2 regions of the Anaerobutyricum soehngenii genome follow, and region 1 is predicted to be linked to the other one. Evidence: riboswitches for the same ligand, from Rfam matches in the RefSeq annotation. Region 1 holds a riboswitch; the other holds the start of a gene.
The links. Region 1 has a riboswitch for FMN ahead of ribD (bifunctional diaminohydroxyphosphoribosylaminopyrimidine deaminase/5-amino-6-(5-phosphoribosylamino)uracil reductase RibD). Riboswitches for the same ligand answer to the same signal wherever they lie in the genome.
Positions count from the first base shown of each region.

Region 2: it holds a riboswitch for FMN, as region 1 does, so the genes downstream of both, FYJ25_RS00850 (FGGY-family carbohydrate kinase) here and ribD (bifunctional diaminohydroxyphosphoribosylaminopyrimidine deaminase/5-amino-6-(5-phosphoribosylamino)uracil reductase RibD) in region 1, are expected to answer to the same signal.

Region 1 covers NZ_VULP01000015.1:58,911-63,344, forward strand. Annotated here, with positions in the region: gene ribA (GTP cyclohydrolase II) at 1-919, opposite strand, end outside; gene ribE (riboflavin synthase) at 941-1,609, opposite strand; gene ribD (bifunctional diaminohydroxyphosphoribosylaminopyrimidine deaminase/5-amino-6-(5-phosphoribosylamino)uracil reductase RibD) at 1,733-2,869, opposite strand; FMN riboswitch at 3,010-3,161, opposite strand; gene FYJ25_RS08455 (YARHG domain-containing protein) at 3,334-3,981, opposite strand; gene FYJ25_RS08460 (4Fe-4S ferredoxin) at 4,221-4,391, shown strand.
Region 2 covers NZ_VULP01000001.1:195,943-200,376, forward strand. Annotated here, with positions in the region: gene FYJ25_RS00840 (threonine/serine exporter family protein) at 1-1,231, opposite strand, end outside; gene FYJ25_RS00845 (DUF4866 domain-containing protein) at 1,268-2,071, opposite strand; FMN riboswitch at 2,288-2,450, shown strand; gene FYJ25_RS00850 (FGGY-family carbohydrate kinase) at 2,774-4,315, shown strand.

The DNA.
Region 1 (4,434 bases):
ACTTATTGATAAGACCGATTCCACGACCTTCCTGACGCATATATAAGAGAACACCGCGGCCTTCTTTTTCGATCATCTGGATTGCTGCGCGGTACTGCTGTCCACAGTCACAACGACGGGAACCTAATGCATCACCAGTAAGACATTCTGAATGTACTCGGCATAATACCGGTTTACCGTCTGACACATCACCTTTTACGATGGCAACGTGATGCTCTCCATTTAACTTATTAACATATCCAAAGATACGAAAATGTCCATAGTGTGTTGGAAAATCTGCTTCTGCTTCACGACTTACGAAACATTCTGTCTTTCTTCTATACTGAATCATATCAGCAATTGTGATAAGCTTTATGTCGTATTTCTTTGCAAATTCTACGAGATCAGGAAGCTTTCCTACAAAGCCGTCTTCGTCAAGAATATCACAGCAAAGTCCTACCGGACGAAGTCCTGACATAACTGCTAAATCTACTGCTGCTTCTGTAAATCCTGTTCTCTTTAATACGCCGCCCTTTCTTGCTACCTTCGGGAACATATGACCCGGCATACGGAAATCTTCCGGTCTGGCATCTTCCTTTGTTGCAGCGATAACTGTTGCGGAACGATCCTGTGCGGAAATTCCTGTTAGTGCATCTGCTTTATCAAAGGATACTGTAGATACGGATGGCTCTCCGTCTGTTCCCTGCCAGATCAATGCCTCTAATCCAAGCTGTCTTGCTACATCTTCAGACATCGGCATTGTAATTAAACCTTTGGCATTCGTTGCCATAAAGTTGATAACTTCTGGTGTGGCAAATTCGCCGGCTACCAGAAGGGAACCTTCATTCTCCATATCGTCATCGTCTACTGCGATAACCATCTTTCCTGCTTTATAATCAGCAATTGCTTCTTCGATTGTGTTAAACTTAATGTCGCTCATTTATCCTAGGTCCTCCCTTAATTAGAATCCATTTTGTCTGAGAAAATCCATTGTAATGCCCGTTTTCTCTGTCGTGCCCTCTTCTTCCTCATCCGGTATACTTCCATACTGAAGAAGCTTCTCAACATATTTACCTACCATATCATTCTCAAGATTTACGGTGTCTCCCGGCTTCTTGTCAAGAAGGGTCGTATTCTGTCCCGTATGTGGAATAACAGAAACTGCAAAGCTCTTATTATCAACCTTTGCTACGGTAAGACTTACTCCATCGATCGTGATAGAGCCTTTACTTATAATATATTTTAATATTGCTGCAGAAGTATCTATCGTGATCCATACAGCATTATCATCCTTCTTCATGGAAGAAATAGTTCCTGTTCCATCAACATGTCCTGCTACGATATGTCCGCCAAATCTTCCGTTTGCCGCCATCGCTCTCTCAAGGTTGACCTTGCTTCCGCTCTTTAACTCACCAAGATTCGTTCGTCTTAATGTCTCATGCATCACATCTACAGAATAATTATTCTTTCCAATAGATACTGCTGTGAGACAGACACCGTTAAGCGCTACACTGTCACCCAGATGCAGATCTCCTAAAACAGTACTTGCTTTAATTGTAATGACTGCGGAATTCGCACCTTTTTTAATGCTCTGGATTTCTCCTACTTCCTCAATAATTCCTGTAAACATACAATCTGCCTTTCTATGCTTCTATACAATTTGACTTCTTTTATACCAGATCACTGCATGCTTTGTACTTTCGTAATCTTCAAAAACATTCATAATCTGCTCATTTTCTTCGAAAACTGCCGATTACTGCAATTCCTGCGCTTTTTCGTATTCCAGTAAAATATCCTGCCCGAATTCCTGCATTCCTATTCTCTTAAACTGCCATGCATCGGCTGCCCGGGTAAGTCCCTGTCCTTCTACCGGAGTCTTTGCCTGTGCCCCTCCAAAAATCTTAGGAGCAATATAACAATATATTCTGTCCACGATTCCTGCCTGCAATGCACTCTCGTTAAGCTGACCACCGCCTTCTAAAAGGATACCATCAATCTTACGTGCCCCAAGTTCCTTCATCAGAACCGGCAGGGAAATCACTTCTTTTTGTTCTTCTGTTATATCCGCTGTCGTTACTCCCGGAATCCGTAATACTTCCACACCCTTTTCCTGAAGCTGTGCTGCCTTCTCTTCATCGGCATCCGGCAGACACGCTATAATAAGTGGCTGCTGTCCGGCAGTTCGTACAAGCTGGGAGTCCATCGGAATCCGCAAATGACTATCAGCAATAATACGAATCGGGTCTCTTCCGCCTTCTATACGGCAGTTGAGCATCGGGTCATCCGCAAGAACTGTTCCGATTCCTGCCATAATACCTTTATAATGATTACGAAGCGTCTGAACATGTGCCCTTGATTCCTCGCCGGTTACCCACTTAGAATCCCCGGTATAACAGGCAATCTTGCCATCCATCGTCATCGCATACTTCATCGCAACATATGGTATTCCAGTACGGATATAGTGGAAAAACACATGATTCATCGCATCACATTCTTCTTTAAGAAAATGTGGAATCACCTCGATTCCTTTCTCGCGAAGCATCTGGAATCCCTTACCGGATACTAAAGGATTCGGATCGTCTGAACCAACAACTACTCTCGCAATCTTCTCCTCAATAATCGCTTCCGTACAAGGAGGGGTCTTCCCGTAATGGCAACATGGCTCTAATGTTACATAGATCGTACTGCCTTCTAGACTGTTTCCTCTCTTCTTCGCATTCGCTATCGCATTACGCTCTGCATGAAGCTGTCCATAACATTCGTGATAGCCCTCACCGATAATCTCACCGTCTCTTACAATAACAGCTCCAACCAGTGGATTCGGGTTCACATGGCCACTTCCCTTCTTCGCCAGTTCTATGGCTCTTCTCATATACTTCTCTTCCGGCATGTCTCAAACCTCCTGCAAGTAAAATCAGATAAAAAATCAGATAAAGAAAGAAGCCTGTAAAATAAAAATACCCTGAAATCTACATCGATAAATTTCAGGGCTATAATTATCTTAATCATTCATAATACTTACATAGTCTCTTTCTTCTTCTCACATCCGGACTGTACCGTCGGCTCCGGAATCACACCGGATCATGCTGTCGCTCGCGGGCTTACGCTTCTTTCTAATATCAAAACACAAATCAAAAACGCTTACCGCCGGTCGGGAATTACACCCTGCCCTGAAGAATATTTATTTCCATGGGTATTATAGCGCATTATGCTATATTATTCAACTATTTTTTATACATTTTTCACAAAACATTTTACCCAAAACTCTTTTTGCATGATCTGTATCAGGAATTCAAGTCAAGCCGCCGTCACTCACCACCTAAAAGAGGTGGGGGTCTTCTCGACTGAGATAAATCACTTTCCACCAATCTGTTCTTCATAAACACTGATAAGATTTACGTTATATTTTTCTACTTCATTCAGACAGGAAGTATCAAAATCATTCGCCGCAATCTGTGGAACATACCACTGCTGCCGTTTAAAATACTCCTGTAACTCCTGATCGTTAAACATTCTTCCATGACGGGCAAAGATTTCATTCCTTGTAATCTTCAATCCATACGAATCAAGAATCGACAAATCCTGTAATGTGTACTTTGTTACCGTTGTATAGGATAAATGATCTGCTTTCTCGTAGCGGTTTGAACTCTTCTCATTTCCCTGAATAAGATATACCTTTGCATCTGCCTCACTGACTTCTGTATCGGAATCTGAATCTGCAGCCGCATTCGTATTCTTATCCGAGTCAGTGGCAGAATCAAGAAACTCTTCTATGTTTAAACTCTCTTCTGTACTCTTCTCTTCCTGCGAGCCCTCCTGTGATTCTGTATCCTGCTTCTGTTTCTTCATATATTCTGTATCGGCAGCAGCAACCAGCTTTGCCTCTTCATTCTTCTTAACCATCTTAAACCCAATAATTACAATTCCTACAACAGAAAAAATGATGATTGCCGTAAAAATCATCAATCCTATCGTTTTATATCTCTGTTCATCACTTCTCATTCATCTAGCCTCCTTTTGGGGCACTACCCATGTCCTATCTGGATTGCTTTACCAACATTATAAATGAATTTCCATTTGTATACAACCCCAAACGTCAATAGTTAAAAGTAATTTAATATCTTACAAAATTTAATACAATTTTTCTCTCAGTTTATGCTTGATATTAAAAGAAATCTAGTATAGAATAAGGAATACAGAACATAAAGTTCAATTTATCTAATCTAAAGGAGGATACTATAATGGCATATGTAATTTCTGATGATTGTATTAGTTGTGGAACTTGTGAAGGTGAATGCCCAGCAGGCGCTATCAGCGAAGGTGATGGAAAGTACGTTATCGATGCAGATACATGCATGGATTGCGGTTCTTGTGCAGGCGTTTGCCCAGCAGGTGCTATCAGCCAGGAATAATTCGTTACGATTAACGAAGTGTAAAGAAGACATCGTGAATGCG
Region 2 (4,434 bases), on a different contig from region 1:
CGGAAGTAGCAAGGGACATAATACCAAGGTTGTAGAATCCTCTGTAAAGATAAAGCCCCGGAACCATAATAACGATCGAAGGAACTGTGACAGAGATTCTTGGATACCCAGCTTTATTTTTTATCAAAGAGGCAAGAAGACCTGCGGTCAAAGCGCCGATAAATGCGGCGGCGGCAGGAGGAAAGTTTATCAGATCAACAAGTTCAAGACGCAGCGTATTTGCAATAGCACCGATCAATGCGGCGGTTACTGCCAGCGGAACAGGACTGTTGAACATAATAGAGAAACCAAATACACCGCAAAAACTTGCAAGAAGCCGGAACAGGATCCAATCAGATAATGGTAATGAGATTTTTAAAAAGTCAACCGGCTGAAGATGGAGAATCAAAGCCATGATCCAGGCAGACATTGTTGCAACTAAAATAATGATCAGAGCATAACCGAGTCGTTCAATACCGGAACGCATATCCAGTTTTGCAAGGTCAATACCGCTGGTGATAAAAGGAAATCCCGGAATGATAAATAACATGGCACAGATATATCCGGCTTCATGCCGCACAGAAAGATGGAGAAAGACTTCCCCAAGCTTTAAAAGTCCAGCATAGGAAAGACAGGCGAAAGATACGGATAAAACAATGCCAAGAAATAAAGTATAATGATGTTTGGTTAATTTGCATCTTAAAAAGTTTCCAAGACCGGCACCAATAAAAGCGCAGAACATTTCAATCAGTCCGCCGCCAAGCAAAAAAGTAAATCCGCCACAGGCGATAGCAGCAGCAATACCAAGAGCAACTGGAGAATAAAGACCATGAATTTCTTCGATACTATCAAGAAAATCGTGCAGTTGATTTCCAGACATAGTCTTTCCTTCTGTTTCAAAGTTTCGGATAAAATGTTCCAAACGATTTAACTTTGAAGTATTGACTCCGGTATTTGTTAAACAAAGAGATTGTGTAAAGCCTTCTTCTCCATCAAAACAGGTATACTCAATTGATATTAGCCCAATATCCGCTGTACAGGTGACACCCATCGTCTCAGCAAGCGTATTCATAGAACTTCGTACACGCCATGCACCGGTTCCACAGGATAAGAGCATGATACCTACTCTGCCGATAATAGAAGCCTTTTCTGTAAGACTTGCCTGTGTGACCGGAATATTTTCTCCATTATTGTCAGTATATTCATGCCAGAGAACATCCATGTGATTTTTTCGTATTGTTGACTGACTCATTTTAACACTTCCCTTTACAGTTCTTTATAGATTTCGTTACAGTTCAAGACTTTTTACCCCGGCTTTTTTAATCATTTTTTCACGACAGGTTAAAACAAGTCCGTCTACCTCACTCAAATGGTGTAACATTTTCTTTTCAAATTCACGAATAGGAAGAAGAATACCGATTTCATCAAAAGTCTGTTCTTTCTTTAATCCGGTTTCCTGTCCGTAATAAACGATTGCATGGGGAGCTTCTTTTTGGATATTATGGAAGGTATTCCATACAACAGCGTAAGCCTGTGCTTCAGTTAAACCTAACTTTTTCGTATCAGGAAGTGCATAGAGAATCATAATACCACGTCGTTTATTTTCTTTTTTCTCCGTAATATTCATCTCGCTGCCGCCAACATAGGAACGAACGATATCATATCCATCGGCAAGATAAAGTTTAGAACGAGGCGCACATTCATGATTCTTATAAATTTCTTTAAATTTACTATACTCTCTACTGGAAACGATTTTCTTTGCTGTAGGCAAAAGCTCTCCGTCAGGATTTGTTAAAAGAACAGGATTCATTCCGGCTTTTCCATGAAATTTTTTAGGAATCAGGTACGCATCTCTTAAAAGATCAAACATACTTTTTCCGCAAAGTTTTAATAAAAGAGCGGTGACATCACCGTTTTGATAGGCATAAAAGAGTACTTTGGAAAAATGTTTCGGATCATCCGATTCTAATAAATGATTATCATCCATTGCATCATAAAAAACATCCATTAATTTTTTGCAGGAATCCGGAGAAGCAAGAATCTGGGAAAAAATAGCTTCAACTTCTTCCTCTCTTGGTAAAACAGTTTGCATAATAACACCTGGCTTTCCTTTCGTATGGCTTAAGTATAGAAAGGAAAAGTTCTGACATCAAATGTTTTATTTACATATTGAATATGTGTAGGATATATCGGATGTAAGATGACTCCCACATCTACGATATATCTTGAATAGAAATATAAAATTTTTCCATTATTTTTATCTTGAATCCATATTCATAATGCGTTATAATAAACGAGTAAATAAATACAGAATCTTCGGGGATGGGTGTAATTCCCTACCGGCGGTATTTGTTTCAGATGAAGCATCTGTTTATGAGCGAACGAATCTGGTAACATAAGCCCGCGAGCCATTGGCATGATTCGGTGAGAGTCCGAAGCCGACAGTACAGTCTGGATGAGAGAAGAATGAGAAGAGAGCGGTTTTTATAGTATTTTTATTGTATTGAATGAAGCATCAGGTAAAGGATAGAATCAGTAAAGGATAGAATTACATGATGTGGACTCTGATGCATAATATTATATCAGTTCGTTTAAAAGTGTAGCTTAACCCCGATAATATTTCTATCGGGGTATTTTTTATGGGTTAAAAAAGCTAAAGTTTCCTTCCCTGTTCAAACTTTATTATTTGGAGAGAATGTATTGTGTTTTTCGTAATGTATTTTCAGAGCTTTTTGTAAAATCAAGGACAAAAAGATTCCGAGAGTGCATAGTAAAAGAATGGAGGAATTGAAAAATGAGTCAGTATTATCTTGGATTTGATGCAGGAACGCAGAGTGTAAAAGTAGCGGTATATGATGAGAATATGAATTGTATCGTATCCTCTTCCGCACCAACAACATTAACTTATCCGGAGCCGGGATGGGTAAGTATGGACGTGGATGAGTATCTGGCACTCACGATTAAAGGAATGAAGGAATGTGCTTCTTTGATGAAGGAAAAAGGACTGGATGTGACAAAGATTAAGTCGATTATGGGAGATGGTATTATCTGTGGTATCTGCGGTGTAGATAAAGACGGTAATGCGATCACACCATATATTAATTATCTTGATTCACGTACAAAGGATGATGTAGATCTCGTAAATAGCTGGGATTTAGACATTTTTGGAAAAGAAACAGGTAATCCGGAAGCAAACTGTATGTTCCCTGCCATGTTTGCCCGCTGGTTTTTAAAGAATATAGAAGGATTTAAAGAAAACGGCGCGAAGTTTATTCATGATGCCCCTTATGTACTGGCACATCTTGCAGGTCTTTCTGCAAAAGATATGTTTATTGACTGGGGAACAATGTCTGGATGGGGACTTGGATATAAAGTAGAAGAGAAATGCTGGTCGAAAGAACAGCTTGATCTTCTTGGTATTCCGGAAGAAATGATGCCACGAATCGTAAAGCCATGGGATATCATCGGACATTTAACAGAAGAAATTGCACAGGAAACAGGACTTCCGGCAGGAATTCCTATTTGTGGAGGTGCAGGAGATACTATGCAGTCCATGATCGGAAGTGGAAATATGAAGCCGGGACAGGCCGTTGATGTTGCGGGAACCTGTTCGATGTTCTGTGTATCCACAAAGGGAATTATACCGGAATTAAGCAAGAAAGGAGCCGGTCTTGTATTTAACAGCGGTTCTCTTCCAGATACGTATTTTTACTGGGGCTATATCCGTACCGGCGGTCTTGCGTTACGCTGGTTCAAGGATAATATCTGTAAAAAGGCAGAAGACGATAATTATTATCGAGTATTAGAAGAAGATGCCAGAAAAGTTCCGGCAGGTTCAGATGGTGTACTTTTCCTTCCATATCTGACAGGTGGAATCAATGATATTCCGGATGCGGTAGGATGCTTCTTAAACATGACAATGGATACAGATCAGGCGACCTTATGGCATGCTGTTTTAGAAGCGATTGGTTATGATTACATGGAAATCACAGATCTGTATCGTTCTGCGGGAATTGACTTAAGCCGCATCACGATCACAGAAGGCGGAAGTCGTGATAATATGTGGAACCAGATGAAAGCAGATATGTTAGACAGTCGTACAGTCACATTAGAGAATGCGGCCGGTGCCGTTATGACAAACTGTATGTTTGGTGCCTATGCAGTAGGAGATGTAGACAATATCACCGAAGCTTTATCAGGGAATATTCACCTGAAAAATGTATTTGAACCTTCCAGGGAAAATGTAGAATTTTACCGTAAACAATATGAGAAAAAAACACACCTCGTGAAAAATACCATGAAGGAAGCTTTCGAAATCCTCAAGGAGCTGAGATAGTCTGCTTGGAAACAGACGACCGTTGAAGGAGGTAGCTATAGCAGAAACTCCCTGACCTAAACCCACACCATCAATTTATAGAAGCCAGAAAATGCAAACTCCTGTAATAGGAAAATGTG